DNA from 3 places in the Sporosarcina sp. resist genome. Region 1 is predicted to be linked to each of the others. Evidence: a T-box and tRNA genes for the amino acid it is inferred to sense, from the RefSeq annotation. Region 1 holds a T-box; the other regions hold tRNA genes.

The links. A T-box is a leader RNA that pairs with one kind of tRNA and senses whether it is charged. The one in region 1 lies ahead of H7992_RS09990 (valine--tRNA ligase), so its partner is inferred to be a tRNA-Val.
Region 2: it encodes a tRNA-Val, which carries the amino acid that the T-box ahead of H7992_RS09990 (valine--tRNA ligase) is inferred to sense. The anticodon was not compared.
Region 3: it encodes a tRNA-Val, which carries the amino acid that the T-box ahead of H7992_RS09990 (valine--tRNA ligase) is inferred to sense. The anticodon was not compared.

What each region holds. Positions count from the first base shown of each region.
Region 1 is NZ_CP060287.1:2,006,854-2,017,220, forward strand. Features, by position in the region: gene hemA (glutamyl-tRNA reductase) at 136-1,500, shown strand; gene H7992_RS09960 (cytochrome c biogenesis protein) at 1,590-2,420, shown strand; gene hemC (hydroxymethylbilane synthase) at 2,577-3,506, shown strand; gene H7992_RS09970 (uroporphyrinogen-III synthase) at 3,499-4,257, shown strand; gene hemB (porphobilinogen synthase) at 4,260-5,240, shown strand; gene hemL (glutamate-1-semialdehyde 2,1-aminomutase) at 5,295-6,533, shown strand; gene H7992_RS09985 (hypothetical protein) at 6,710-7,300, shown strand; T-box leader at 7,527-7,776, shown strand; gene H7992_RS09990 (valine--tRNA ligase) at 7,822-10,367, shown strand, end outside.
Region 2 is NZ_CP060287.1:735,327-745,693, forward strand. Features, by position in the region: rRNA gene H7992_RS03570 (23S ribosomal RNA) at 1-1,441, shown strand, start outside; rRNA gene rrf (5S ribosomal RNA) at 1,588-1,703, shown strand; tRNA gene H7992_RS03580 (tRNA-Asn) at 1,748-1,822, shown strand; tRNA gene H7992_RS03585 (tRNA-Ser) at 1,827-1,918, shown strand; tRNA gene H7992_RS03590 (tRNA-Glu) at 1,942-2,016, shown strand; tRNA gene H7992_RS03595 (tRNA-Val) at 2,182-2,257, shown strand; tRNA gene H7992_RS03600 (tRNA-Met) at 2,326-2,400, shown strand; tRNA gene H7992_RS03605 (tRNA-Met) at 2,482-2,556, shown strand; tRNA gene H7992_RS03610 (tRNA-Asp) at 2,560-2,635, shown strand; tRNA gene H7992_RS03615 (tRNA-Phe) at 2,695-2,770, shown strand; tRNA gene H7992_RS03620 (tRNA-Thr) at 2,784-2,859, shown strand; tRNA gene H7992_RS03625 (tRNA-Tyr) at 2,873-2,957, shown strand; tRNA gene H7992_RS03630 (tRNA-Trp) at 2,963-3,036, shown strand; tRNA gene H7992_RS03635 (tRNA-His) at 3,064-3,139, shown strand; tRNA gene H7992_RS03640 (tRNA-His) at 3,176-3,251, shown strand; tRNA gene H7992_RS03645 (tRNA-His) at 3,286-3,361, shown strand; tRNA gene H7992_RS03650 (tRNA-Gln) at 3,372-3,443, shown strand; tRNA gene H7992_RS03655 (tRNA-Gly) at 3,448-3,522, shown strand; tRNA gene H7992_RS03660 (tRNA-Cys) at 3,531-3,604, shown strand; tRNA gene H7992_RS03665 (tRNA-Leu) at 3,646-3,726, shown strand; gene H7992_RS03670 (SRPBCC family protein) at 3,905-4,357, shown strand; gene H7992_RS03675 (hypothetical protein) at 4,691-5,206, opposite strand; gene H7992_RS03680 (B3/B4 domain-containing protein) at 5,236-5,928, opposite strand; gene queG (tRNA epoxyqueuosine(34) reductase QueG) at 5,985-7,124, shown strand; gene trmL (tRNA (uridine(34)/cytosine(34)/5-carboxymethylaminomethyluridine(34)-2'-O)-methyltransferase TrmL) at 7,242-7,715, shown strand; gene H7992_RS03695 (hypothetical protein) at 8,040-8,333, shown strand; gene H7992_RS03700 (NCS2 family permease) at 8,382-9,683, opposite strand; gene H7992_RS03705 (aldo/keto reductase) at 9,840-10,367, shown strand, end outside.
Region 3 is NZ_CP060287.1:1,182,768-1,193,134, forward strand. Features, by position in the region: rRNA gene H7992_RS05835 (23S ribosomal RNA) at 1-1,966, shown strand, start outside; rRNA gene rrf (5S ribosomal RNA) at 2,120-2,235, shown strand; tRNA gene H7992_RS05845 (tRNA-Val) at 2,302-2,377, shown strand; tRNA gene H7992_RS05850 (tRNA-Thr) at 2,402-2,477, shown strand; tRNA gene H7992_RS05855 (tRNA-Lys) at 2,484-2,559, shown strand; tRNA gene H7992_RS05860 (tRNA-Leu) at 2,590-2,671, shown strand; tRNA gene H7992_RS05865 (tRNA-Gly) at 2,680-2,754, shown strand; tRNA gene H7992_RS05870 (tRNA-Leu) at 2,762-2,847, shown strand; tRNA gene H7992_RS05875 (tRNA-Arg) at 2,869-2,945, shown strand; tRNA gene H7992_RS05880 (tRNA-Pro) at 2,972-3,048, shown strand; tRNA gene H7992_RS05885 (tRNA-Ala) at 3,130-3,205, shown strand; tRNA gene H7992_RS05890 (tRNA-Met) at 3,228-3,301, shown strand; tRNA gene H7992_RS05895 (tRNA-Ile) at 3,309-3,385, shown strand; tRNA gene H7992_RS05900 (tRNA-Ser) at 3,403-3,495, shown strand; tRNA gene H7992_RS05905 (tRNA-Met) at 3,538-3,612, shown strand; tRNA gene H7992_RS05910 (tRNA-Asp) at 3,616-3,691, shown strand; tRNA gene H7992_RS05915 (tRNA-Phe) at 3,751-3,826, shown strand; tRNA gene H7992_RS05920 (tRNA-Gly) at 3,834-3,907, shown strand; tRNA gene H7992_RS05925 (tRNA-Ile) at 3,912-3,988, shown strand; tRNA gene H7992_RS05930 (tRNA-Asn) at 3,990-4,064, shown strand; tRNA gene H7992_RS05935 (tRNA-Ser) at 4,074-4,164, shown strand; tRNA gene H7992_RS05940 (tRNA-Glu) at 4,175-4,246, shown strand; gene H7992_RS05945 (TraR/DksA C4-type zinc finger protein) at 5,126-5,854, opposite strand; gene H7992_RS05950 (1,4-dihydroxy-2-naphthoate polyprenyltransferase) at 6,039-6,950, opposite strand; gene H7992_RS05955 (isochorismate synthase) at 7,114-8,499, shown strand; gene menD (2-succinyl-5-enolpyruvyl-6-hydroxy-3-cyclohexene-1-carboxylic-acid synthase) at 8,492-10,204, shown strand; gene menH (2-succinyl-6-hydroxy-2,4-cyclohexadiene-1-carboxylate synthase) at 10,197-10,367, shown strand, end outside.

The DNA of each region.
Region 1 (10,367 bases):
TAGATTATAATCATTATAAATAGTTACGTTTAACCGTTCGTAGTCATAGGTTGTTCACAATTTCCAACAAGAAAAGTGATAACTATATGGTATAATGGGAAGCGTGAAATAGAACGTGAGAGGTGTGAACACCTGATGCATACAATCGTAATCGGTGTCAATCACCGGACAGCACCTGTTGAAATAAGAGAGAAATTATCTTTTATTGAAACAGAACTGCCGCAGGCGATGCAAACATTGCAACAGCAAAAAAGTATATTAGAAAATATTATTATATCAACTTGTAATCGAACTGAAATTTATGCAGTAGTTGATCAGTTGCATACGGGTCGTTATTACGTGAAGAATTTCTTGGCTGAGTGGTTCGATTTGCCACTTGAGTCTTTCTCTTCTCATTTAATTATCATGGAAAATGATGGTGCGATTGAGCATCTGATGCGCGTATCGGCAGGCATCGATTCTATGGTACTTGGTGAGACACAGATTTTAGGTCAAGTGAGGGACAGTTTCCTTGAAGGCCAAACAATTGGTACAACAGGTACTGTTTTCAATGAGCTATTTAAACAAGCCGTAACGCTTGCGAAAAAAGCCCACACTGAAACTGCAATTGGCGATAACGCTGTCTCAGTTTCCTATGCTGCTGTAGAACTCGGTAAAAAGATCTTCGGTACATTGGACCAAAAGCATGTGGCCATTCTTGGAGCAGGCGAAATGGGTGAACTTGCCGTTAAGAACTTGCACGGAAGCGGTGCAAGCAAAGTGACTGTTGTTAACAGGACACTGTCGAAAGCGGAAGTCCTTGCCGATAAATTCGGAGGTGTTGCGAAGTCGATGCAAGAACTGCAATGTACACTTCTTGAAGCAGATGTACTGATTAGTTCAACAGGTGCAAACGACTTCGTTATCGATTTTGAACTTATGCAGTTAGTAGGTCGGTTGCGTAAAGGAAGACCAATATTTATGGTAGATATCGCAGTACCGCGGGATCTGGATCCACGTATCGGCGATCTTCCAAATGTTTTCCTTTACGATATCGATGATTTACAAGGAATTGTGGAAGCGAATCTCGCGGAAAGAAAGCGAGCAGCCGAAGAAATTGGCCTTATGATTGAGCAGGAACTTGTCGTATTTAAAGAATGGGTTGCTACACTTGGAGTGGTTCCGATTATATCGGCACTTCGTCAAAAAGCGAATCGCATCCAATCGGAGACAATGGCGAGTATTGAAAACAAAATGCCAAATTTAACTGAACGTGAAAAGAAAGTATTAAGCAAGCATACGAAATCTATCGTTAATCAATTATTGAAAGATCCTATTCTACAGGCGAAAGAGCTGTCAATGGATCCGAAAGCATCCGAAAAGCTGGAATTGTTCCAGCAAATATTCGGTATTGATGAAGATGTAGTAAATGAGAAAGAAACGCTTGCAAAACAGGCGAAACAACGGTTAAAAGTCAGAGCTGAAAGACATGCGACGGCACAACCGGATTTGACATTTTGAACGTTTGTCAAAGGGGCGTTTCCGCATCAGTGTGATACACTATAGATGCAGAAACGCCCCTATTAGTTCGGAAAGGCAGAGAGGTTATCATGGCTGAAATGATGATGGCGAGACTGCATGAAGTAATGGTCGTACTCTATGCAGTAAGCCTTGTTTTTTATTTTATAGATTACTTGAATAAGGATACGTTTGCACACCGAAGCGCTTTTTGGATTTTAACCGTCGTCTACTTTCTACAAACATTCTTTCTTGTGATGTATATAATCGAATGGCAAAGGTTCCCTGTACTCACTCTTTTTGAGGGGATTTACTTTTACGCTTGGTTGTTGATTACTTTATCAATTGTCATGCATCTGTTTTACAAAGTTGGTCACGCCGTCTTTTTCTTAAATGTGATTGGATTCATATTTATGACAATTCATACATTTGGACCTGAACAAATTGAACAGTCGCCGATAGGGGAAGCGCTTATTTCAGAGCTGCTATTCATCCATATTACATTCGCGATTTTGTCTTATGCAGCGTTTGCGATGTCATTCGTTTTTTCGATACTCTATCTTCTTGTTTATAAAGTTTTAAAGAAGAAGAAATGGTCAAAACAATTTAATAGGCTTCCTTCTCTTCATCAAACAGAGATAGGCATGAAGGCGTCTCTTTATACAGGTATTCCGTTTCTGCTCGTCAGTTTAATTCTCGGCATGCAGTGGGCGATAGTTGCACTCGATGTATGGTCCTTTTTTGATATGAAGATTATTGGTTCATTTATCCTTCTTGCCATTTACGGTTCTGTATTATTCTTGAAGCGAAGTGGCAAGCTAACAGGAAACGACTTTGCATGGGCGAACGTATTTGCATTCCTTTTTGTTATCATCAATTTTTTTCTTGGAAGTAAGTTATCCGGGTTCCATTTTTGGTTATAACTTAATACAGCTTGGTTTCAAACCCTGGCTGTATTAAGTTAAAGCCTCTGGCGGATGCTACAGATTTTTTGGGGATTTATTATCAAGCAAACTCGAAAAAATCTGAACACAAATACGCCAAGGTGTATTCGATTAAGAAAGGTTGGATTAATTAATATGAGAAAAATAATCGTAGGTTCAAGAAGAAGTAAACTTGCATTGACACAAACAAACTGGTTTATAGACCAGATGAAAGCTGCCGGTGCTCCATTTGAATTCGAAGTGAAAGAAATCGTTACAAAAGGAGATCAAATCCTAGATGTAATGCTATCGAAAGTTGGCGGTAAAGGGCTTTTCGTGAAAGAGATTGAGCAGGCATTATTTGATAAAGAAATCGATTTCGCAGTACATAGCATGAAAGACATGCCAGCTGTTCTTCCAGAAGGACTTGTTATCGGTTGTATTCCTCCGCGTGAAGATGCGCGCGATGCATTCATTTCGAATGGTCATGTGAAATTCATGGACTTACCAGTAGGTGCTAAAGTTGGAACGTCTAGTTTACGTCGTAGTTCACAATTACTGCTTCTGCGTCCCGATCTTGACATCCAATGGATTCGTGGCAATATCGATACACGTCTGAAAAAAATGGTTGACGGTGAATACGATGCGATTCTTCTTGCGGCTGCCGGCATGAAGCGAATGGGCTGGAGCGCGGATGTGACTACGGAATATATGTCCGTTGAAGATTGTATTCCAGCAGTAGGACAAGGGGCACTAGCAATTGAATGCCGTTTTGATGATAAAGAGTTACTTGCAGAACTTGCGAAATTAACGGATGAAAAAACATGGAAAGAAGTTGAAGCAGAGCGTACTTTCCTAACTGAAATGGATGGTTCGTGCCAAGTTCCGATTGCCGGATTTGCGCAATATAACGGTAGCGAAGTCGAATTGACGGGCTATATTGCTTCTCCAGACGCAACACAAGTGTTTAAAAAGACTTTCTCAAGCACGGATCCCGTTGAAGCGGGTATGGAAGTTGCAAAAATATTGCGTGCCGAAGGGGCTTCAGAAGTGATTGAGAAAGTGAAGGCGGATATGGATGCGTGATCGTCAACCGCTGTTAGCTGAAACGGTCATCTTTACAGGGACTCCGAAGTCTAAAGATGTCTTTGAATTGGTAAAGCGCTACGGAGGGACGCCTGTTTCATTGCCGCTTATCCAAGTGGCGGAGTTAGTGGAACAGACAGATGAACTTCGTTTGACCGCTTGTCCGATGTATGATTGGTTAATATTCACAAGTCAAAGTGCGGTTGCGGCGTTTGGTGCAAAACTCAATCGTCATGGTGTTTCTTCGGAATCAATTCCAGCGAAAATAGCAGCCGTAGGCACTCGAACTGCAGAAGCGCTTGAAAAAATTGGTTTTACAGTCGATTTCATCCCAACCGTGTTCAGTGCAGATACATTCGTAAAGGAATTTAATCCTGCTGAAACAGATATTCGACGTATTCTTTTTCTACGCGGATCAATTGCAGGCGTCACCATCAAAGAGGAAATTCCTTTTGAAGTGGATGAATGGACAGTTTATGCGACAGAGCGTGCAAATGATTCCATCGATTCACTAGTAGATTTATTGCAACAACAACAGCATTTGAGCGTTTTATTCGCAAGTCCTTCGGCGGTTGAAGTTTTTGCTGAAGAAGTGGCTCCGCGGACAGGTTGGAACGGCTTTACAATCGGGGCTATCGGACATGTGACGGAAAAAGCATTGCTAGAAGTTGGTGCGGTCGTTCATGTTAGACCCGATACATACACACTTATGGATCTCGTCGAGAAATTGGCGGGGCGAAAGGAAGGGTAATTTTGGATACTTTACAATTCAGACGCAACAGACGTTTGCGCACATCAACTACATTGCGTTCTATGGTGAGAGAAACTGTTCTGAGGAAAGAGGACTTCATCTATCCGATTTTTGTTATAGATGGGGAAGACATCAATAATCCAATCGCTTCTATGCCGGGTGTGTTCCAGAAATCACTCGACCATTTTACAATTGAACTCGATGAAGTTGTGTCACTTGGAATTCCATCAATTATTTTATTTGGTCTTCCGGCAACTAAGGACGAATTGGGGTCGGAAGCTTATTCTGATCAAGGGATTGTCCAAAAAGCCACTCGTTTAGCGAAAGAACGTTATCCTGAACTTGTCGTCATTGCGGATACTTGCCTGTGCCAATATACAGATCACGGACATTGCGGTGTTCTAGAAGACGGTAACGTATTAAACGACCCATCATTGGAACTGTTGACGCGTACTGCAGTAAGCCAGGCGAAGGCGGGAGCCGACATCATTGCACCGTCGAATATGATGGACGGTTTTGTAGCAGCTATTCGCCAAGGGTTAGACGCAACTGGTTTTGAGCATATCCCGATTATGTCATATGCAGTGAAATATGCATCCGCCTATTACGGACCATTCCGTGACGCTGCGGAATCCACTCCTCAATCAGGCGATCGCAAAACGTATCAAATGGATCCAGCAAACCGCATAGAAGCAATGCGTGAAGCGGAATCAGATGTTGCAGAAGGTGCTGACTTCCTAATCGTTAAACCGGCGCTTTCGTATCTCGATATTATGCGTGATGTCAAAGACAATTTTACATTGCCAGTAGTTGCATACAATGTGAGCGGCGAGTATGCAATGGTTAAAGCAGCAGCGCAAAATGGTTGGATTGATGAAAAAGCAATCGTTCTTGAAACGTTGACAAGTATGAAGCGTGCGGGTGCGGATCTCGTTATGACGTACCATGCGAAAGATGCGGCACGCTGGCTGGAGGAGAAATAATTGGGTAGAAATTATGAAAAGTCGAAACAAGCATTTGCTGAAGCGGTAAATCTTATGCCAGGAGGAGTTAACTCTCCTGTTCGTGCATTCAAATCTGTCAATATGGACCCGATTTTCATGAAGAGCGGAAAAGGCGCTATTCTTACAGACATCGATGGCAATGAATATATCGATTATGTACTATCTTGGGGTCCGCTTATTCTCGGTCATTCTGATCAAGACGTAGTTGAAGGCATTAAGCGCGTTGCAGAAACTGGAGCAAGCTTTGGTGCACCAACGTTAGCGGAAAATGAACTTGCGAAACTTGTTATTGAACGCGTTCCTTCAATTGAAATGATTCGTATGGTGTCATCCGGTACGGAAGCAACGATGAGCGCACTACGTTTGGCGCGCGGTTATACTGGTCGCAATAAGATTTTGAAATTTGAAGGCTGTTACCACGGTCACGCTGACTCACTGCTCATTAAAGCGGGTTCTGGCGTTGCGACACTTGGCCTACCAGATAGCCCAGGTGTGCCTGAATCGGTTGCGAAAAACACAATCACTGTTCCTTATAACGATTTAGAAAGCATTAAAGTCGCAATTCAAGAATTTGGTGACGACTTAGCGGCAATTATTGTTGAGCCTGTCGCGGGTAATATGGGTGTTGTCCCACCTGAACCAGGTTTCCTTGAAGGATTGCGTGAGTTGACAGAGAAAAACGGCACGCTTCTTATTTTTGATGAAGTAATGACGGGCTTCCGTGTTGGCTATAATTGCGCACAAGGTTATTACGGTGTGACGCCGGATATTACATGTCTCGGAAAAGTAATTGGCGGCGGCCTTCCAGTTGGTGCATATGGAGGGAAACGTGAAATTATGGAAAATATGGCTCCTGCAGGAACGATTTATCAGGCAGGAACTTTATCAGGTAATCCACTGGCGATGACTGCAGGTATTGAAACGTTGAAAAAACTAACGCCTGCATCTTATGAACACTTCATTAAACTTGGTGATCAGCTAGAAGCCGGTTTCCGTTCGGCGGCTGAAAAGTTTGATATCCCGCACACAGTAAACCGCGCGGGCTCGATGATCGGCTTTTTCTTCACCAACGAAAAAGTGTCGAATTACGACAAAGCGAAAACGGCTGACCTTGAATTATTTGCTGATTACTATCGCTTAATGGCTGAAGAGGGTATTTTCCTTCCGCCATCTCAGTTTGAAGGTATGTTCCTATCGACTGCGCATACAGAAGCGCATATTGAGAAGACAATTGAAGCGTTCCATACGGTATTTGCTAAACTTCGCGCGTAAAATAGCTTAGTCAATTCAAATATGAATTCGATAGTAATGTTTGTTTTAATAATAAAGACAATATCCTCCGACTAGTTTACTGGTCGGAGGATATTTACGTTCAATCTATTTAATCTTCTATTGTAACCATGCCGCGCATACAATTGTTTGTGAAGGAATAGAAGGAGGGAACAGGTATGGAGAAAAAACAGTGGTCAATGGAGGAAAGTTTCTATTTCCCAGAACATGCTGGCGTACCGACGGGTGTACAGTCAGTCACAGTGACGCCAAGGTATACTGAAGAGCGTACAGAAGACTCAGTCCGGTTGACAGGCATTTATCATATTGCGGCGAATGTCGAATTCGGTGAAGGGCTAAGGGCAGGGGAATGGGACGATTCATTTATCCTCATTGACGATGTCGAAGTGGATGGCAAGGATGGTTATTTTGAATACGCGGTACCGCTTAATATTGACTTACCTTCAGTAGCAGAGAGCCCATTGGAGATTGTAACAACGCAAGCAACAGGTAAATCAGACGGACAAGGTACTTATGGGGTTGTCTGGAATGTAGAATGTACGTACACAGAAGCGGTTGCAATAGTGGAAGAGGCTGAGGAAGTGCAAGTACAAGTAGCGGTTGCGGTTGCAGCGCCCATTGTAGCAGCAATTGACAGCACTCCGTTAGACGAGATGGACGAAGTGCTGTCGTTCATTGCGGAGCTTACGGATGGCATATCGACGACAGCCTACCGTTCAAATGATGTTTTTGTAAAGAACGAAAGCTAAACCACACAGGAAACAGAACAATAGAAAGTCGCCTGTCGTCGGTATGATCAATAATCGTATCAACTGAAAAAGGCAAATAGGGATAATGATTCCTTTAGCGTAAAATCGACATTTTCGAAGCCAGGGAGGAAGTAAATAAGGGTTATATCCTCTACGCATAACACAATCCTTTCGTTATATACTTGACGAGCAACCGATTATTCCGTTACAATTACTGCAATTGCATATGGATGCGATGATTGGGATAGTACGTGAATGGATTAGACTAAAGAGAGGGTTCGAGTGCTGAAAGGACCTGTCGATTATTTACCGAATGTAACCCATGAGCAGTTTCCGTGAAAGTGTGTTCAAAAAGAAAAACATTTTTGAGCGTAGTAGCAGAAGCCGGTTTGAAGCCGTTATCGAAGTTTGAGGTGCACAGCTCTTTTGTGTGCACGAATAAAGGTGGTACCGCGAACAGCTCCTTCGTCCTTTAAGGCGATAGGAGTTTTTTTGTACCCAAAAATAAAGGAGGAAATAACATGTCAACTGAAAACAACACGTCGATGCCGACGAAATATGATCCACAGACAATTGAAGCAGGTCGTTACGAATGGTGGCTGAAAGGGAAGTACTTTGAAGCACAACCTAAAAGCGATAAAACACCTTATACAATTGTTATTCCACCGCCGAACGTCACAGGTAAACTTCACCTAGGCCACGCATGGGATACAACGCTACAAGACATCATGACGCGTATGAAACGTATGCAAGGCTATGATGCACTATGGCTTCCAGGAATGGACCACGCGGGAATCGCGACACAGGCTCGTGTTGAAGCAAAACTTCGTGAAGAAGGAACGACACGTTATGATTTGGGCCGCGAAAAATTCGTTGAAGAAACATGGAAATGGAAAGACGAATACGCAGGTCATATCCGTGCGCAATGGGCGAAACTTGGATTGGGTCTTGATTATACACGTGAACGATTTACCCTGGATGAAGGACTTTCGAAAGCAGTACAGGAAGTTTTCGTTAAACTCTACAACAAAGGGCTTATCTACCGTGGCGAATATATTATCAACTGGGATCCGGCAACGAAAACAGCTATATCCGATATCGAAGTTATCCATAAAGACATACAGGGTGCTTTCTATCATATGCGTTACCCACTAGCAGACGGAACGGGCAGTATCGAAATTGCGACAACTCGACCTGAAACAATGCTTGGGGACACTGCGGTTGCAGTCCATCCTGAAGATGAGCGCTACAAGCATTTAATCGGCAAAACGGTTAAATTACCGATTGTCGGCCGTGAAATCCCGATTATTGCAGACGATTATGTCGACATGGAATTTGGAAGTGGTGCCGTGAAAATTACACCTGCACATGACCCGAATGACTTTGAAATCGGTAACCGTCACAATCTTCCACGTGTTCTTGTGATGAATGAAGACGGTTCAATGAATAAGCTTGCTGGTAAATACGAAGGAATGGATCGCTTCGAATGCCGTAAAGAAATCGTTAAAGACTTGCAGGAGATGGCTGTTCTATTCAACATTGAAGAACATAATCATTCTGTCGGTCACTCTGAACGCAGTGGTGCTGTCGTTGAACCGTATTTATCAACACAATGGTTCGTTAAAATGCAGCCACTTGCTAATGAAGCGATTAAATTACAAGAAGCAGAAGACAAAGTAAACTTTGTCCCGGACCGTTTCGAAAAAACGTATTTAACATGGATGGAAAATGTCCATGACTGGTGTATCTCGCGTCAACTTTGGTGGGGCCACCGCATCCCAGCTTGGTACCACAACGAAACGGGCGAAATACATGTAGGTCATGAAGCGCCTGCTGACAGTGAAAACTGGAGCCAGGACAATGACGTTCTTGATACATGGTTCTCATCTGCGCTTTGGCCGTTCTCAACAATGGGCTGGCCGGATCTCGACAATGAAGAATTTAAACGTTATTACCCAACAGATGCACTCGTAACGGGCTATGACATCATTTTCTTCTGGGTATCACGGATGATCTTCCAAGGCATCGAATTTACAGAACAGCGTCCATTTAAAGACGTCTTAATTCACGGACTCGTACGTGCAGAAGATGGTCGTAAAATGTCTAAATCACTTGGTAACGGCGTCGACCCAATGGATGTTATTGAAAAATACGGAGCGGATGCACTGCGCTACTTCTTGTCAACCGGTTCATCGCCAGGGCAGGACCTTCGCTACTCAACTGAAAAAGTTGAAGCCATCTGGAACTTTGCCAATAAAATCTGGAATGCATCCCGTTTCGCACTTATGAACATGGATGGCATGACTTACGAAGAAATAGATTTGACTGGTGAAAAATCCGTTGCAGATGCATGGATTCTGACAAGGTTGAATGAAACAATCGACCAAGTGACGAAACTTGCAGATCGTTATGAGTTCGGTGAAGTCGGCCGTGCACTTTATAACTTCATCTGGGATGATTTCTGTGACTGGTACATCGAAATGGCGAAACTGCCATTATACGGTGAAGATGAAACAGCGAAGAAAATGACACGCTCAGTACTGGCATACGTACTCGATAATACAATGCGTCTATTACACCCATTCATGCCGTTTATTACAGAAGAAATCTGGCAGAACCTACCGCATGAAGGCGAGTCAATCACAATCGCTGCATGGCCGGTTGCAGATCCTGATCTTACTGATAAAACGCGTGCAACAGATATGAAACTGCTGATGGATATCATCCGCGCAGTACGTAATATCCGTGCAGAAGTAAATACACCATTAAGCAAAAAAGTACCACTCTATATTTCAGCTAAAGACGATGCAACTGTAGCCGTGTTGGAAGCAAATCGCAGCTATATCGAACGATTCTGTAACCCTGAGACATTAACGCTAGGCAACAACATCACAGCACCAGGCAAATCGATGTCAGCTGTCGTTACAGGAGCAGAACTGTTCTTACCACTTGAAGGTCTTTTGAACATTGACGAAGAGCTCGCACGTCTGACAAAAGAACTTGCGAAATGGCAAGGCGAAGTAAAACGCGTTCAAGGCAAACTTTCCAATGAACGTTTCATGTCAAA
Region 2 (10,367 bases), 1.3 Mb from region 1:
GTGAGCGCGCTGTTGGTTATGCGCGTCTAAGCAGTGAGGTGTGGAATGAGGCAAATCCCGTTCCTATAACATTGAGCTGTTACAGCAAGGGGATTTATCCCTGAGTCCCTGATTTCACGCTGCCAAGAAAAGCCTCTAGCGAGGCGGGAGGTGCCTGTACCGCAAACCGACACAGGTAGGCGAGGAGAGAATCCTAAGGTGATCGAGAGAACTCTCGTTAAGGAACTCGGCAAAATGACCCCGTAACTTCGGGAGAAGGGGTGCTCTGGTAGGGTGTTAAAGCCCGAGAGAGCCGCAGTGAATAGGCCCAGGCGACTGTTTAGCAAAAACACAGGTCTCTGCAAAACCGCAAGGTGAAGTATAGGGGCTGACGCCTGCCCGGTGCTGGAAGGTTAAGAGGAGAGGTCAGCGCAAGCGAAGCTTCGAATTGAAGCCCCAGTAAACGGCGGCCGTAACTATAACGGTCCTAAGGTAGCGAAATTCCTTGTCGGGTAAGTTCCGACCCGCACGAAAGGCGTAACGATCTGGGCACTGTCTCAACGAGAGACTCGGTGAAATTATAATACCTGTGAAGATGCAGGTTACCCGCGACAGGACGGAAAGACCCCGTGGAGCTTTACTGTAACCTGATATTGAATTCCGGTGCAGCCTGTACAGGATAGGTAGGAGCCTTGGATTCCGGAGCGCTAGCTTCGGATGAGGCGTTGGTGGGATACTACCCTGGCTGTATTGGACTTCTAACCCATGCCCCTTATCGGGGCAGGAGACAGTGTCAGGCGGGCAGTTTGACTGGGGCGGTCGCCTCCTAAAGAGTAACGGAGGCGCCCAAAGGTTCCCTCAGAATGGTTGGACATCATTCGTAGAGTGCAAAGGCATAAGGGAGCTTGACTGCGAGACCTACAAGTCGAGCAGGGTCGAAAGACGGGCTTAGTGATCCGGTGGTTCCGCATGGAAGGGCCATCGCTCAACGGATAAAAGCTACCCCGGGGATAACAGGCTTATCTCCCCCAAGAGTCCACATCGACGGGGAGGTTTGGCACCTCGATGTCGGCTCATCGCATCCTGGGGCTGTAGTCGGTCCCAAGGGTTGGGCTGTTCGCCCATTAAAGCGGTACGCGAGCTGGGTTCAGAACGTCGTGAGACAGTTCGGTCCCTATCCGTCGCGGGCGCAGGAAATTTGAGAGGAGCTGTCCTTAGTACGAGAGGACCGGGATGGACATACCTCTGGTGTACCAGTTGTCTTGCCAAAGGCATCGCTGGGTAGCTATGTATGGACGGGATAAATGCTGAAAGCATCTAAGCATGAAGCCCCCCTCGAGATGAGATTTCCCATTACGCAAGTAAGTAAGATCCCTCAAAGAAGATGAGGTTGATAGGTCTGGGGTGGAAGCACGGCGACGTGTGGAGCTGACGGATACTAATCGATCGAGGACTTAACCAATTTTGAAAAGGGCTTGATTACCCTGATTCTGTGTAGCACAATGTCTGTTTTATTCAGTTTTGAGCGAACAAAATTAATTATTTTGTAAAAACGCTTGCAAGTAACAACAAGACATGATATAATTAGTCTTGTCTTGTGGAAAATAGTTCAGTGACGATTGCGAAGAGGTCACACCCGTTCCCATACCGAACACGGAAGTTAAGCTCTTCAGCGCCGATGGTAGTTGGGGGTTTCCCCCTGTGAGAGTAGGACGTCGCTGGTCTGTTAGTCCAAAAGAAGATACTTAATGTATGTTCTTAATATTATTCCGCAGTAGCTCAGTGGTAGAGCAATCGGCTGTTAACCGATCGGTCGTAGGTTCGAGTCCTACCTGCGGAGCCATTTAGGAGAGCTGTCCGAGTGGCCGAAGGAGCATGATTGGAAATCATGTAAGCGGCTAACGCTGTTTCAAGGGTTCAAATCCCTTGCTCTCCGCCAGATTCATATAAATGATAAATTAAGGCCCCTTGGTCAAGCGGTTAAGACACCGCCCTTTCACGGCGGTATCACGGGTTCGAATCCCGTAGGGGTCACCATAACTTTTCAGAAATTCATCATTAAGCACGTTGACTTTAATTCAGTAATTCGAGCATAGCATACTCTCGTTGAAATTGGGAGAAGCAAGGAGCGTACATTAGTACGTGACTGACTGAGCGAATGAAGCTGACAAAGAGATGCGCCGCTTATCGCAATTTTACCCAGGAGGATTAGCTCAGCTGGGAGAGCACCTGCCTTACAAGCAGGGGGTCGGCGGTTCGAGCCCGTCATCCTCCACCATTAATTTCTTTAAGCAGATTCACCGCTTGAATAAAATTCCATATATTTAATTATATAAATACTATTGTCGCGGGGTGGAGAAGTGGTATCTCGTCGGGCTCATAACCCGAAGGTCGCAGGTTCAAATCCTGCCCCCGCAACCAAATTTTATCATGATGCAGCAGATCATATAGCTGACATGTAAATGATTAGCTCATTATCAAATGAATACATTATATTGTTGTCGCGGGGTGGAGAAGTGGTATCTCGTCGGGCTCATAACCCGAAGGTCGCAGGTTCAAATCCTGCCCCCGCAACCAAATGGTCCCGTGGTGTAGCGGTTAACATGCCTGCCTGTCACGCAGGAGATCGCCGGTTCGATCCCGGTCGGGACCGCCATTTTTATTTTTCCTATAAGGTTTAGAATAAGCTAATATCTTAATGTAAACCAAATATGTGGCTCAGTAGCTCAGTCGGTAGAGCAAAGGACTGAAAATCCTTGTGTCGGCGGTTCGATTCCGTCCTGAGCCACCATTTTAATATTTGTGCCGGAGTAGCTCAACTGGTAGAGCAACTGACTTGTAATCAGTAGGTTGAGGGTTCAAGTCCTTTCTCCGGCACCATTTACACCTATATGGTGGGGTAGCGAAGTGGCTAAACGCGGCGGACTGTAAATCCGCTCCCTACGGGTTCGGCGGTTCGAATCCGCCCCCCACCACCAGTTTTAGGGGCATAGTTTAACGGTAGAATAGAGGTCTCCAAAACCTTTGATGTGGGTTCGATTCCTACTGCCCCTGCCATTTTTTTTAGTATAATCTAATATTATGGCGATTGTGGTGAAGTGGTTAACACATCGGATTGTGGTTCCGACACTCGAGGGTTCGATTCCCTTCAGTCGCCCCATTTATCTATCCAATTAAAACAAACTTATATATCATGGCGATTGTGGTGAAGTGGTTAACACATCGGATTGTGGTTCCGACATTCGAGGGTTCGATTCCCTTCAGTCGCCCCATTTTATATTCAATTAAAACAAACTAGATATCATGGCGATTGTGGTGAAGTGGTTAACACATCGGATTGTGGTTCCGACACTCGAGGGTTCGATTCCCTTCAGTCGCCCCATTTATCTTTTTGGGGTATAGCCAAGCGGTAAGGCAACGGACTTTGACTCCGTCACTCGTTGGTTCGAATCCAGCTACCCCAGTTTCGCGGAAGTAGTTCAGTGGTAGAATACGACCTTGCCAAGGTCGGGGTCGCGGGTTCGAATCCCGTCTTCCGCTCCATCATCTACGGCGGCATAGCCAAGCGGTAAGGCATGGGTCTGCAACACCCTTACCACCGGTTCGATTCCGGTTGCCGCCTCCAATTTTCTTATGTATCGTTGTTCGTAAACTAAATAGTGTTATGCCCGAGTGGTGGAATGGCAGACACGTCGCACTCAAAATGCGATGCCGTAAGGCGTGCCGGTTCAAGTCCGGCCTCGGGTATCAGATGAAAAACACAACTTCGGTTGTGTTTTTTTGTGTTTAATTTCTACTATATAAGTTGACTTAACTGAGCGAACGTGGGCTTTGGCTACCCCTAGCACTTTAAAGAATTCAATGTAATTTAATTCTTTATTTCAATATATATTTAGATAAAAGAATAGAGAGTAGGGGAAACATTATGCCATTAATTGAACACCAGGAGTTCATTCAAGCCTCGGTAGAACGTTGCTTTGATCTTGCACGAGACGTGGATATTCATACCCGTACAACAGAGGGGACGAAAGAGAAGGCTGTCGGTGGGGTGACAACAGGTTTATTGCTGGCCGGGGATATTGTTACATGGGAGGCCGTTCATTTCGGTATAAGACAAAGACTAACTGCCAAAGTAACGGTGATGGATATACCGTATATGTTTGAAGACATAATGGTGAAAGGAGCATTCCAATCTTTTCACCATATTCATGAGTTTATTGAGAAGGATAATGGCACTCTGATGATTGACAGATTTCAATATAGATCACCCTGTGGAGTGATTGGTGTTATTGCGGATAAGTTGTTTTTGGAAAGCTATATGAGAAACTTTATTGTGAGTCGAGCAAGAGCTCTGAAGCATATTGCAGAAAATGAGTAAGAGGCATTTCATCAGGAAAAGTCGACTTGATAAACTTGGTGGCACAAGTTTTCTAGAGAGTGGAACCTGGACGTTACTAATCGATTGTGAGAAAACACAGCGCTTCAAAAATGGGTAGTAAACAAAATCGCTCCTTACCGCCGAAGCGTAAGGAGCGATTTTCATAGAGGGGATCCGATGACACTAGTTTGGGTTGTCCATTGCAATTGCCTTGGTTGGTCATTGGGGATTGGTCACAAAGTAAATGGTGACAGGTTATTGGTTTGCCTGCAATTTAAATTGGATTGATCCCTACTCTATGCCCTGGAGAGGAGTCTCACCTTTCCAAGGGCATTAAAAGTACTTCGTATCATCAAATTTCAAGACAATCGAATAGTTTTTTGCATTAATAGAATTAGATAACTTATGTGCATCCTTTTCTGTTTGCAATGATTTCACCCGATAATCCTCAGGATCGAATAAAGCAACACGGTATACGACCGTACCTTCAGAGTAGCCGTATTGAATCTCTTCTTTTTCTGCCATAGAGAGTTCTTTGTAAAAGCGGGCTTTTGCACGCAATTGTATGGCAAGTTCAATCGCTTCGACAATCGCAAGTTGTTGCCCTTGGAACTCGATTTCATTATCGATATTGGCACGATACATGAGACGGTCGAGCACTCGACTATCTAAACGGACTTCATCCAATTCTATTTCTACGATTTTAAGGCTACGTGGTCCTTGATCAGGGGTGTTGCCTTTTTCTACATTCGTAAAGGCTACGCGTCTCATTTCATCTTCAAGCTCATGAATTCGTTTTGTTAAAACACTTTTTAATTTTACAGCTTCAGCGAGTGTTATGTTGCTCACTTGTTCATTCCCCCCATTTAGAAACATTGTCAGTCAACTATAATGGAAGTTTGTCCCTCGTGCAAAACATATGAACGAACATCTCCACCACTAAGACTAGTAAACATGTTCCCACATGCTGTTGTCAGTTCAAACGCTTCAGTAGCATCCATGGACGGGCGTAGGAAGAAGATATGTAACGCGTCTGTCGTATCTTCTGTTACAGCGCTACGTATAGAATCGACATATGGACTACCGAATGGGCTATAATCATCTTTTAACAGTAGAATGTTTTGTAATGAATTAAAACGACCATTCAATCCATCATATCCATCCTCTTCTGTCCCTGAAGTAACGACTATATCGCCGACAATTTTTTCGAGGTCATAGATGCCTACTGGAATTTCGTGCTGCAAGGAAAAGAAGTTATTCAAGTCGACAGCATTGTGGAATGGATCGATGTAGTTTTGCTTCTTAATCCGGCGCATAAGTGCTTCTGTAGAATGACGGTATCGATTAGGGTCTGCGCCAAGTGCTTTCCACACAGTACGCCATTCTTTAATGCCAGGGAATTCGGGGACGGACTTGTTCTCCAGCTCAAAGAAAAGTTGCTCTTGGAATAATTGCAATTTTCCTTTTAGCATTTGAGGCGATTCTGACACTGTAATTTTGGTATAATGGTTAATGCCCAATTTTAATCCGGGTACGGCACCTAAAAGCTTCATATCCATTTCAATAATCAATGACTTCACCCTTTATATAGTTTAATTCAATAGTAGCATAGTGGAGGCGATACAGTGTGAATGCTGTTCAGTTGCAACAGTCAGTGAGGGACTATGCGGAGTCAATCGGCATCGACAAAATTGGTTTTACAACAGCTGCACCATTTCGTGAGTTGAAAAACCGCTTGAAGCGGCAGCAAGAACTAGGCTATCAGTCGGGTTTTGAAGAAAAGGATTTAGATAAACGGACAGAACCTGCTCTTTTGCTTGATCAAGCAGAAAGCATTATTGCAATTGCTGTAGCTTATCCATCCAAAATGGCAGATTCTCCGAGAGGAAAAAAAGGTGAGCGACGGGGCATTTTTTGTCGTGCATCGTGGGGGACAGATTATCATACGGTCCTTCGTGAGAAGCTGAGACTGCTTGAGGAATTTATACTGGAACATGCACCTGAGGCAAAGGTTCGCTCGATGGTAGATACGGGTGAGCTTGCAGACCGCGCTGTTGCAGAACGGGCGGGGATTGGATGGTCGGCAAAAAACTGTTCAATAATTACGCCGGAATTCGGTTCGTATGTGTACCTGGGTGAAATGATTACCAATATCCCTTTTGCGCCGGACGTTCCAATGGAAGATGAATGTGGGGATTGCACACTTTGTCTTGACGTATGTCCAACTGGTGCATTGATTCAGGGAGGCCAATTAAATGCGCAGCGTTGTATTGCTTTCCTTACACAGTCGAAAAAGCCAATTCCGGAAGAATTTCGTGCGGAGTTTGGTAATCGGATATACGGGTGTGATACATGTCAAACGGTATGTCCGAAAAATAAAGGAAAGCATAATTTGCATCAGCAAGCATTCCAAGCAGACCCTGAACTGGCGAAGCCGCTTCTTCAACCAGTGCTCAGGCTGTCGAATCGAGAATTTAAAGAGAAATTTGGACATGTATCAGGATCTTGGCGCGGAAAAAATCCGATTCAGCGAAATGCAATTATTGCACTCGCACATTTCAAGGAGGAGTCTGCGGTACCAGAATTGATCAGTATGTTAGAGAACGATCCGAGACCCGTCATTCGTGGTACGATTGCATGGGCACTTGGTCGAATTGGTTTGGAAGAAGGATATGTAGCGATTAAGGAAGCATTATCGAAAGAGGAAGATCCGGAAGTGCGTGCTGAATTAGAAAAGGCAGCGGATACTTATATATTAAAGAAATGAATGCCTATATAAACTAAACGAAGGCTCCTTACAAGAGGCAGCAGAAGTAAATTCAATGGGGTTCTATATTTCAACAAATCTATAGTAAGAAAAAGTTTAATTGGAGGAATCACTGAGATGGCCATACACGTAGCGTTATTTGAACCACAAATCCCTGCAAACACAGGGAATATTGCAAGGACATGCGCAGGAACAGGAGCGAAACTTCATCTTGTGAAACCGCTTGGATTTTCGACGGATGACAAAATGTTGAAACGTGCGGGGCTCGATTACTGGGAGCACGTCGATATTACATATCATGAAGGAATTCGTGAGCTATTCGCGGCGAATCCCGATGCTGTTTTTTACTTTTTGACAAAACACGGTGAAAGGACTCATACTGCATTCGATTATTCTGATGGAGCAACAGATATATTTTTCGTCTTCGGTAAAGAGACGAGCGGACTTCCTGAAGAAATTTTAGAGGAGAATAAAGAACGGTGTCTACGAATCCCGATGAACGACAACATTCGGTCGCTTAATTTATCGAACACGGCGGCGATACTTATATATGAAGCGCTTAGGCAACAATCTTATCCAGGATTGGTATAAAAAAACGGGGCAGCCTGAAGGCATGTCCCGTTTTACTTATTGTTATTTTTTTAGGCCAGGTATCTTAACCTTGCCCGGTTTATCATCGTATCCGCCTGTGAAAATTGCAGATAGGAATGCAAAGCAAACACCTATAATTAGAATTACTGTCATGATAGGTACCTCCTGTAAATTCATTAGTAGCTTCGTTAAGTATACCCTATTTTAAATGGAATTGAAACGACCGTCAGGAAAAATTGTGACAGAGCCAAGAAAAATGAAACTTTTTGTCGGCTTGTCCGTATATAACATAACGACTTAAATAATATGGAGGTAGAATATAGTATGAAAAATTACTCGACAGGAATGAAATGGATCACGGCAATTGCAGAAGGTTTTCTTGCAATTCCAATCATTGGAGGAGTTTTTGTTATAAGCTCCGGATATTCAGTGCTGGGTGTCATGTTCGTTTTACATGCAATTACGTTACTGCTTTCAATTCGGGACATGCAGGGTAAGGCAGCACCCATCCTAGGTCTCGTAACGAGCATAGTGAGTGCTATTCCGTTCATTGGCTGGTTCATGCACCTACTAACTGCAGGAGCGCTCGTAATGTCAGCTATCACTTCTAGACGCTAAATCAATATGTAAAAAATACCCTTCCGAATACTAACGGAAGGGTATTTTTTAATGTGGTAAATAGAGCAGCTGATAGGTGAACAGTACTGCGAAAATATATAACAGGATAGGAACTTGTTTTCCTTTCCCTTTCACAACTTTCAATAGCGGGTATGTGATGAAACCAAGAGCGATTCCTGTCGCAATGCTCGATGTGAGTGGCATTGTTAGAATAACGAGGAATGCTGGGAATGCTTCATCGAATGAATCCCAATCAATATCTTTCACTGCGCCAATCATCAAGCTTCCGACGATAATCAAAGCAGGAGCTGTGATTGCAGATACACCAGACAATGTACTGACGAGTGGACCGAAAAATGCCGCGACAAGGAAGAGGATAGAGACAGTCAGTGATGTCAATCCTGTCCGGCCACCTACTGCAACACCAGATGAAGATTCGATGTACGCCGTTGTTGGGCTCGTACCGAACATCGATCCGAATGTTGTTGCAACAGAATCTGCAAGTAATGCATGACGTGCACGTGGCAGCTTATTGCCTTTCATAAGGCCAGCCTGTTTTGCAACGCCAATCATCGTGCCGGTGGTATCGAACAAGGTAACGATGAGAAAGGCAAAAACCACCCCATACAAACCATGTGAAATGACGTCACCGAATGCAGTAATCGGATTCCAAACAAGAATCCCTTCCGGCAATTGAGGCATTTTCCATAAGGCACCTTCAAATTTGAGCTGACCCGTAAAGACTGCGACAATTCCGGTTAGAACCATTCCAATGAAAATCGAACCATAGATATTCAAAGTCATAAGAATAACCGTCACGAGAAGGCCGAACAAAGCGAGTAGAACGGGCGGAGACGTAAGGTCGCCAAGCTTAACAAGGTTCGCCTCATGTGGAGCGACGAGTCCAGAAAGACGCAAGCCGATAAAGGCGATGAATAACCCTATCCCAGCTGTAATCCCGAGCTTTAGACTCTCAGGAATTGATTCAATTAATTTTTCACGGAAAGAAGTCAAGGACAACAGAACAAATATTAATCCAGCTATGAATACTGCAGAAAAAGCAGTCATGTAGTCGAGTTGACCATCAGATGCGAGAACAACCGATGTAAAATAAGCATTCAATCCCATTCCTGGTGCAATTGCAATTGGATAATTGGCGAAAAGTGCCATCCAAAGTGTACCGATAACCGCAGCGATAATTGTCGCAATGAATACTTGCTCAAATGGTACGCCGGCGTCAGCAAGAATAATCGGATTGACGATGACAATATAGGCCATTGTCAAAAAAGTTGTCATACCTGCCAATACTTCCGTTTTCACAGTGGTATTATGTTTTTTTAAATGAAACAATGTAAATCTCCTTTCAGAATACGAACGAAATGAAGTACATTTACAATAATATTCGTTTTTACGTTAAAATTCAACTCTGAAATGCAATCAGGTAATTCGTAATATTCGAATGCCGCTTGTACAATTAAAGAATAAGTTTCGAAAGGGGAAATTCAAATGACAAAACGATTCAACGGAACACTTGAGCTAGCAAATGGTGTGAAAATGCCACAATTAGGACTTGGCGTCTATAAGATGACGGATCCGGGTCAGACTGTCGAAGCAATTACATACGCAATAGAAACAGGATATCGCGCAATTGACACAGCGGCAATCTATGAGAATGAAAGGGAAACGGGGGAAGCGGTCCGTCACTCTGGTGTTCCAAGGGAAGAGCTGTTCATCACATCGAAGGTATGGAATACTGATCAGGGCTATGACGGGACACTCCGCGCATTCGAGACTTCATTGAAGAAACTAGGCTTAGATTATTTGAATCTATATTTGACACATTGGCCTGTGTCAGAAAAATATGTCGACACTTATAAAGCGATTGAACGGTTGTATGACGAAAAACTGATCCGTACAACAGGTGTCTCCAATCATCATGCCCATCATCTTGAAAAAATCCTTGTAAAAGCAAATGTTGCGCCAATGGTGAACCAGATTGAACTCCATCCGTATCTAACACAGGAACCGCTCCGT
Region 3 (10,367 bases), 820 kb from region 1:
GCCGATGATTTATGTTTGGGAGTCAGACTGCGGGTGATAAGATCCGTAGTCGAGAGGGAAACAGCCCAGACCACCAGTTAAGGTCCCCAAGTATTCGTTAAGTGGAAAAGGATGTGGCGTTGCCCAGACAACCAGGATGTTGGCTTAGAAGCAGCCATCATTTAAAGAGTGCGTAATAGCTCACTGGTCGAGTGGCGCTGCGCCGAAAATGTACCGGGGCTAAACGAATCACCGAAACTGTGGATTGACATCTTAGATGTCAGTGGTAGGAGAGCGTTCCAAGGGCGTCGAAGCTAGACCGTAAGGACTGGTGGAGCGCTTGGAAGTGAGAATGCCGGTATGAGTAGCGAAAGAAGGGTGAGAATCCCTTCCACCGAATGCCCAAGGTTTCCTGAGGAAGGCTCGTCCGCTCAGGGTTAGTCAGGACCTAAGTTGAGGCCGAAAGGCGTAGACGATGGACAACAGGTTGATATTCCTGTACCACCTCCCCGCCGTTTGAGCAATGGGGTGACGCAGTAGGATAGGGTGAGCGCGCTGTTGGTTATGCGCGTCTAAGCAGTGAGGTGTGGAATGAGGCAAATCCCGTTCCTATAACATTGAGCTGTTACAGCAAGGGGATTTATCCCTGAGTCCCTGATTTCACGCTGCCAAGAAAAGCCTCTAGCGAGGCGGGAGGTGCCTGTACCGCAAACCGACACAGGTAGGCGAGGAGAGAATCCTAAGGTGATCGAGAGAACTCTCGTTAAGGAACTCGGCAAAATGACCCCGTAACTTCGGGAGAAGGGGTGCTCTGGTAGGGTGTTAAAGCCCGAGAGAGCCGCAGTGAATAGGCCCAGGCGACTGTTTAGCAAAAACACAGGTCTCTGCAAAACCGCAAGGTGAAGTATAGGGGCTGACGCCTGCCCGGTGCTGGAAGGTTAAGAGGAGAGGTCAGCGCAAGCGAAGCTTCGAATTGAAGCCCCAGTAAACGGCGGCCGTAACTATAACGGTCCTAAGGTAGCGAAATTCCTTGTCGGGTAAGTTCCGACCCGCACGAAAGGCGTAACGATCTGGGCACTGTCTCAACGAGAGACTCGGTGAAATTATAATACCTGTGAAGATGCAGGTTACCCGCGACAGGACGGAAAGACCCCGTGGAGCTTTACTGTAACCTGATATTGAATTCCGGTGCAGCCTGTACAGGATAGGTAGGAGCCTTGGATTCCGGAGCGCTAGCTTCGGATGAGGCGTTGGTGGGATACTACCCTGGCTGTATTGGACTTCTAACCCATGCCCCTTATCGGGGCAGGAGACAGTGTCAGGCGGGCAGTTTGACTGGGGCGGTCGCCTCCTAAAGAGTAACGGAGGCGCCCAAAGGTTCCCTCAGAATGGTTGGACATCATTCGTAGAGTGCAAAGGCATAAGGGAGCTTGACTGCGAGACCTACAAGTCGAGCAGGGTCGAAAGACGGGCTTAGTGATCCGGTGGTTCCGCATGGAAGGGCCATCGCTCAACGGATAAAAGCTACCCCGGGGATAACAGGCTTATCTCCCCCAAGAGTCCACATCGACGGGGAGGTTTGGCACCTCGATGTCGGCTCATCGCATCCTGGGGCTGTAGTCGGTCCCAAGGGTTGGGCTGTTCGCCCATTAAAGCGGTACGCGAGCTGGGTTCAGAACGTCGTGAGACAGTTCGGTCCCTATCCGTCGCGGGCGCAGGAAATTTGAGAGGAGCTGTCCTTAGTACGAGAGGACCGGGATGGACATACCTCTGGTGTACCAGTTGTCTTGCCAAAGGCATCGCTGGGTAGCTATGTATGGACGGGATAAATGCTGAAAGCATCTAAGCATGAAGCCCCCCTCGAGATGAGATTTCCCATTACGCAAGTAAGTAAGATCCCTCAAAGAAGATGAGGTTGATAGGTCTGGGGTGGAAGCACGGCGACGTGTGGAGCTGACGGATACTAATCGATCGAGGACTTAACCAATTTTGAAAAGGGCTTGATTACCCTGATTCTGTGTAGCACAATGTCTGTTTTATTCAGTTTTGAACGAATAAGTACCGTTCATAAAAAAAGTACTTGCAATTAATTAGATGATATGTTATAATAATTATTGTCTTTGAGAAAAGACCATACAAGTCTGGTGACGATTGCGAAGAGGTCACACCCGTTCCCATCCCGAACACGGAAGTTAAGCTCTTCAGCGCCGATGGTAGTTGGGGGTTTCCCCCTGTGAGAGTAGGACGTCGCCGGTCTTGTAACAATTATTACATAGGTTTATGAATAGGACGAACAACTGAAGTTTGTCGCACTTATACCCAGGAGGATTAGCTCAGCTGGGAGAGCACCTGCCTTACAAGCAGGGGGTCGGCGGTTCGAGCCCGTCATCCTCCACCATTTTATTTATAATGAAAACTATTAGCCGGAGTAGCTCAACTGGTAGAGCAACTGACTTGTAATCAGTAGGTTGAGGGTTCAAGTCCTTTCTCCGGCACCACTTTTCGAGCCATTAGCTCAGTTGGTAGAGCATCTGACTTTTAATCAGAGGGTCGCAGGTTCGAATCCTGCATGGCTCACCATTTTTATGACTTAGTGTCATAATTTATATTGCGGGTATGGCGGAACTGGCAGACGCGCTAGACTTAGGATCTAGTGCCTTCGGGCGTGGGGGTTCGACTCCCTTTACCCGCACTTATAATGCGGAAGTAGTTCAGTGGTAGAATACGACCTTGCCAAGGTCGGGGTCGCGGGTTCGAATCCCGTCTTCCGCTCCATATTTTTGCCGGGGTGGCGGAACTGGCAGACGCACAGGACTTAAAATCCTGCGGTAGGTGACTACCGTACCGGTTCGATTCCGGTTCTCGGCATTAATAACTTTTCACTTATATGCGCTCGTAGCTCAATTGGATAGAGCACCTGACTACGGATCAGGAGGTTGTGGATTCGACTTCTGCCGGGCGCACCATTATGTTTTTAAACTTTATAATTCTTCGGGACGTAGCTCAGCTTGGTAGAGCACTTGGTTTGGGACCAAGGGGTCGCAGGTTCGAATCCTGTCTTCCCGACCATTAAGCTTTTTAAGCAGATTCGCCGCTTAAAGAATATACCATTTTAAGTAGATTTGTGCTTTAATAATTGCCAGCTATAATGGGGCCTTAGCTCAGCTGGGAGAGCGCCTGCCTTGCACGCAGGAGGTCAGCGGTTCGATCCCGCTAGGCTCCACCAACACAATTTCAATAAAGATCCTGGCGGCGTAGCTCAGCTGGCTAGAGCGTACGGTTCATACCCGTGAGGTCGGGGGTTCGATCCCCTCTGCCGCCATCTTAAAGGACCTTTAGCTCAGTTGGTTAGAGCAGACGGCTCATAACCGTCCGGTCGCAGGTTCGAGTCCTGCAAGGTCCACCACTATTATATACAGCCATGGAGGTATACCCAAGCCCGGCTGAAGGGATCGGTCTTGAAAACCGACAGGGGAGTCAAATCCCGCGGGGGTTCGAATCCCTCTACCTCCTCCATTTTTAACTAGTGGTGAAATTAAATAGTACTTATATTGTTGTCGCGGGGTGGAGAAGTGGTATCTCGTCGGGCTCATAACCCGAAGGTCACAGGTTCAAATCCTGTCCCCGCAACCAAATGGTCCCGTGGTGTAGCGGTTAACATGCCTGCCTGTCACGCAGGAGATCGCCGGTTCGATCCCGGTCGGGACCGCCATTTTTATTAATACTATAAGGTTTAGAATAAGTTAACGACTTAATGTAAACTAAATACGTGGCTCAGTAGCTCAGTCGGTAGAGCAAAGGACTGAAAATCCTTGTGTCGGCGGTTCGATTCCGTCCTGAGCCACCATTGTTATGCGAGTGTAGTTTAGTGGTAAAACCTCAGCCTTCCAAGCTGATGATGAGGGTTCGATTCCCTTCACTCGCTCCAAAAAGGGCCTATAGCTCAGCTGGTTAGAGCGCACGCCTGATAAGCGTGAGGTCGATGGTTCGAGTCCATTTAGGCCCACCATTCCGCAGTAGCTCAGTGGTAGAGCAATCGGCTGTTAACCGATCGGTCGTAGGTTCGAGTCCTACCTGCGGAGCCATTTATATATGGGGAAGTACTCAAGCGGCTCAAGAGGTGCCCCTGCTAAGGGTATAGATCGCGAAAGCGGTGCGAGGGTTCGAATCCCTCCTTCTCCGCCATATATAATTTGGCCCCTTGGTCAAGCGGTTAAGACACCGCCCTTTCACGGCGGTATCACGGGTTCGAATCCCGTAGGGGTCATACATAAAAGTAGCTTTACAAGTTCTTAATGAACTTGTAAAGCTACTTTTTAATTTGTTTATATATAGTTTTCTAGTTCACTTAAATTCTCACTATATATGTTGAATTAAAGAATCCCATTGAATCTACTGTGGCGCTCAATAAGGAGAGAGTTGTAATTAGGGGTGTGGATTGTAGAACGCTTGACGCTTTGGGGATGCCTTTCACCGTAAGCCTGGATATCGCTTCGCATCCAGTCTCACGGCTTCGGCGACCCCTTTGCCGCGCCTGCACTAGGGTGTTCATTATCGAGAGAAATGTGATTTTGAGATGTATATGCCGAGATTATAAGGTGATTACTAGTTGATACTACTTATAGTCAAGAAAGACGTACTCCAGGTTGCAGATTTCATCACAGCTAATGAAATGCTCTTTCTCATATAGACCATCCAGCGTCGAAGCGATATTGGTAGGAGTTCTGTTTCATTCTTAAATAAAAAAGACAAGACTATGGAGAAGACTTCAGCCGCCAAAATAATATCTTTGGCGGCTTTTATCCAGTTAAGAAGCCCCGCTATTCTTTCGTCCCAAAAAGCTCAAGCATTTCGTGTACTTATGCCTTTGGAGAGCAACGGATGGATAACCACCAAACGATTCCCGAAAAATGTGTAGGGTGCTACGAAGTCGCATCCCTACACATCAAGATATCTCGATAATAGTAAAGAGGTCGTTCTATCTAAAGCAACTCAAAGGCAACTCAAAGGCAACTCAAAGGCAACTGCACACGCAGCGCCTAGTGTTTGATTAAATCATTTACTGGTTAATTTTGGTTAATTAACATACGTGAGCTAAAATATCCTGAAAAGAAACACCATAAGCAATGGCCTATGGTGTTTCTTTTCACTTCTTCTGATCCTCTATATAACTATCTTTTTCATGATAAGGAATATCTCCGAGAGGGGATTCGATTCCTTCATCATCCAGTTCCGCTTCATATTTCTCTGAGGCATCGGACCTGATGAAACCGCGTGACTTTCCATTTATATCGGTTCCTGTGAATTCTTCAAATTCTTCGGTTGCACCATCTGAAATTCCGCTGTCGTATAACGTATTGTAGTCATCGTGATCTCCGCTGAAATCGGAAGGGGTTTCTGATGTTCCAGATTTTGCGATTTCCTGAAAGCTGTCTTCGCCATCCCGGGCCGCTCCGGAAAATGAATTTGGGTTGGCCATGGTAAGCGTATCTTCTTCGACAGGTCGATCATTGGGGATTTCTTGCTCAGTCGCATGGTCGATGCAAAGGGTTGTGTAAGGAACTGCTTCAAGTCGCCCAAATGGTATATCTTTTTGGCACACTTCACATTTCCCATAAGAACCGTTCACCATCGCTTGTAAGGCGCTTTCTACTTTATCTAATTCAGAGCCAGCATGAACGTTTAAAGCCATGTCTTTCTCTCTTTCAAACAGTTCTGTACCCATATCACCGGGATGATTGTCATACATCGATAGCTCGCCGGCAGCTTCTTGTGCACTTTCCTTAATATCTGTTTCTTCTTCTGTTTTTGTTAAGTGATCCTTCATTTCATATAGTTCTTTTTTTAGAGTGGCTTTTTGTTTATCGTTCAACAAGTTTTGTCACGTCCTTTTTAGTAATGGCATTAGTCTGCACATACACACCGTACTTAATAAACAAAAGTACAGATTGTTGACTATCGTTACTTAACTTTCCTTTATTTCGTTCCATCTAAACATATAAATCAGAAAAAGCGTAAAGCTTCGAGTTAAATCGAGGCTTTACGCTTTTTTTTATTAGTTAGAGCAGATGCCCAATGAGTATTCCGATCCCTAATAGTAAGCCGAATAAAGTGTTCGTAACTGCAGTGTTTTTCATCGCAGGCATCACATGTATTGGGATGTGATTTTTTCGGAACACAGTAATCGCTCCAATCGGCTTTTTGACACTAAGAAATACAAGCAGTGCCCATGGAGTAAGATGACCGAAGAGAATCATTGCAATAATCCAGCCATAGGAAATAATGAAAAATAGCATTAGGATTGTAATTGCGTTGTAGCGGCCCACAAGAATAGCGAGTGTTTTTCGTCCGCCTTCCTTATCGCCTTCTAAATCACGTATATTATTTGCTAGCATAATACCTGCGACTAGCAACATACTTGGGATAGATAGCAGAACCGCTTCTGTCGTTACTGTTTCTGTCTGGATATAAAACGCAATAAGGATAAGTAACATTCCCATGACAACACCGGAAAACAGTTCTCCAAATGGCGTGTAGGCGATAGGATACGGTCCTCCAGTATAAAAGTAGCCTACCATCATTGACAGGATCCCGACGACTGCGAGCATCCATGAGGTTTCCATACATATATAGATACCAATAAGGACGGAAATCCCGTAAAGCATAAAGGCAAGATTCAACACGGTTTTTGGTTTTACACCATTACGGACGATTGTACCGCCGATCCCAATGGACTGTTCTGTATCAAGTCCTCTTTTAAAATCATAATATTCATTGAACATATTCGTTGCCATTTGGATGAAAACACTCGCGACGAGCATGGCGATGAATAAAGGAAAATGTAATTTTCCGTAAGTTAGTGCAATCATGGTACCGAGAAATACAGGTGCAAAGGCTGCCGTTAGTGTATGTGGACGTGTAAGCTGCCACCAAATACGCCAGCCTTTATCCGCTTTTATTGTCTGTTGCAATTTGGCTCTCTCCCTATCCTTTTAATGACCCTATCTATTGTACTCCAAAATGGGTGGAGTGAACATATGGACTGCTTATTATGTGCTGAAACGACATTGATTCGGTATGATAGACTATAGGTATTGTTTTAAATCAGTCGAATGAATGTACGGAGGGAAAATAATGAATCGGAAGTTGACCGCTACCCGTGAATCTCAATTAAATGTTAGGCAGAATGAGCTGCGTTTTTTTACAGAAACTGTCGATGCGGGGAGAATCTCACCACTTGCGTTTTTTGAAGCAGGAGATTCGTGTTACAAAGATGAACGTTTCTATTGGCAAAATGCAGATAAAACTTTAACGCTTGTTGGTATTGGACATGCTACGGTATTAACAAGTGATGGAACGAATGATCGTTTCACACATATTTCAACAAGTTGGAAAAAATTATGTAGTTCGCTTATTAAAGAAGAAAATGATCGGGAACCTGTTCTTTTTGGAGGTTTCTCGTTTGATCCGAAAAGTGTTAAGCAATCAGAGTGGGATGCATTTCCATCGGCCCATTTCGTTGTACCTTCTTTCCAGTTGTCGATTACGAATGGTAAGACAGAAATTTCCATTAACCTCGTAACAAAAAGCAACGATGGGGCAGAACAGTTTGAGAAGTTAAGGGATGAAAGAGACCGTCTAATTCATATCGCGCAAGTCGAGGAATCCGCTCTGCTTACAAAACCGGAAGTTGTGTCAATAGAGGAACTTTCGAAAGAACATTATCTGGAAACCGTTGCAGATGTCACAAAGAAAATTAACAATGGTGAAGCTGAAAAAGTAGTAATTGCACGTTCGGTTAAACTAAACTTTGCAGATGACGTGCCGGCTGTCACTGCACTTCATCATATATCAAATGAACAGCAGGAAAGTTATCACTTTGGATTGCAAAAAGACGGCCAATTATTTTTTGGTGCTACACCTGAACGTTTAATTGAAATATCAAATGGCCGTGCGTATTCGGCATGTGTTGCGGGTTCCATTAAACGAGGCAAGTCGGCAACTGAAGACCGCGAACTTGGCGATGAACTTCTTGAAGATAGAAAAAATCGAGAAGAGCATCAATATGTCGTTAATATGATTTCACAAGTGTTTAAGACATTTTGCACAGACATCAAAATTTCGAAAGTACCGAAACTGATGAAAGTCCGTGATATTCAGCATTTGTTTACGCCAGTTGAAGGAAAAGTTGAACAAGGAACTGATATTTTTAGTTTGGTTCAAGCACTTCACCCGACACCGGCGCTAGGCGGTGTCCCAACTGATATAGCGATGGAAATGATTCGTTCTGAGGAAAACTTGGATCGGGGTTATTATGCTGGACCAATTGGTTGGACAGATACTGCTGGAAATGGTGAATTCGCTGTGGCAATCCGTTCCGCACTTCTTGACGGCAATAGTGCGTACTTATACGCAGGTGGAGGAATTGTGGCAGACTCTGAACCAGATAAAGAATACGATGAAACATGGGTGAAATTCAGACCGGTTATGCGGGCGCTTGGAGGAAAACTGAATGGATAACCGTACAGTTTTGACTGATTATGTTCGTAGAATGACTGCTGCTTTGATGATGGCTGATGTGAAAACGGTAGTTATTAGTCCAGGCTCTCGTTCGACACCACTGGCTTACGCTTTCGCTTCAACAAAAGGCCTTGATGTCTATATGCAAGTCGATGAACGATCGGCTGCCTACTTTGCATTAGGTTTGGCGAAGGCATCCGATAATCCTGTCGTCCTTCTCTGTACGTCAGGTACTGCAGCATCGAATTATCATCCTGCTATAACAGAAGCGTATTATGCGCGTATTCCTCTTATTGTTATCACGGCTGACCGTCCGCATGAATTAAGGGAAGTCGGTGCGCCACAGGCAATCGATCAAATTCGAATGTATGGTAAGCATGTGAAATATAGTGTAGATTTCCCACTTGCTGAAAACAATCCGGATATCGAAGACTTTATTGATCGCCATATTAGCCGTGCACTGTCAGTTGCGACTACAGCTCCACGCGGACCCGTTCACTTAAATGTGCCGTTCCGGGAACCACTTCTGATCGATTTTAATCGGGAAACGCCGAAAATGACTTTCAAAAAACGATTTAAAAGTGTAGACAGTTTGGATGCATCTACTGCCCAACAAATTTCACAGTTGCTTGCAACGTCGGAAAAAGGCTTCATCATTGCTGGTGAAATGCCGATAGGGTTCGATAAAGCAGCATTTTGGAACTTTGCCAAAGCACTGGAATGGCCAGTATTATGCGATCCGCTATCAAATCTTCGCACGGAAGTACCTGAACAATGCATAGCGCTCTGTATTGATCATTATGATGCGCTATTAAAAAGTGATGCATTCAAAGAGAAAGTCGTACCTGATACTGTCATTCGTTTTGGTGCACAGCCAGTAGCGAAGCCGCTTTCGCTTTACTTGAAAAAAGTAAGACCAGCTACAGTTATAGCGGTGGATGAATCGCCGGAATTTAGGGATTCGCTCGGTGTCGTTACGCATCATATCCAGACTTCATCCGAAACAGTCATGAAAATTATTGTGGATAAACCGAAGACATCTTATACAGAGTTGTGGACAATGGCGAATGAGGCGGCATCAGCGATTACAAATAAGTATGAGGGTGTTGCTGGCGATGAAGGGATATTTGCAAAAACATTATTTGAGCACCTTCCCACAGAGAGCGACCTCGTAAGTGGCAGCAGCATGCCAATCCGTGATGTAGACACGTTCTTCAGGAAGACGGATAAGGATATTAAAATTTTTGCGAATCGCGGGACGAATGGTATCGATGGTGTTGTATCGACAGCATTCGGTATCCAGGCGGCAAGAAAGCGTCCAACATGGCTGTTAATTGGCGATTTATCGTTCTTGCATGATATCAACGGATTAATTGTTACTCGTTTCCACGAGGCAGATTTAACCATTGTCATTATTAATAACGATGGGGGTGGAATATTCTCGTACCTTCCGCAAGCTGATGCAGGTAATCATTTCGAAGAGCTGTTTGGCACACCAACAGGCTTAACATTCGGCCACATTGCTGCGATGTATGATGCGCAGTATGCGGCAATCCACACGCCAGAAGAGTTCGGAATGGAGCTCGATAAAGCGAAGGAAAAACCAGTGCGTATTATCGAAGTGTTCACGAATCGTCAAGCGAATGTGAAAGCGCACCGAGACCTATGGAAGCAAATCACGGACAGGCTTGATCGTAATGAATGAAAAGACTATTTGTATACGTGAAATTAATATGCATGTGGAAATCCAAGGTGGAGAAAATCTACCTGTCATCGTATTTCTACATGGTTTTACGGGGAGCACCACATCATGGCGTGAAATTACAAAGTTGCTAAAAGGTAACTACCAGACAATAGCTGTCGATTTG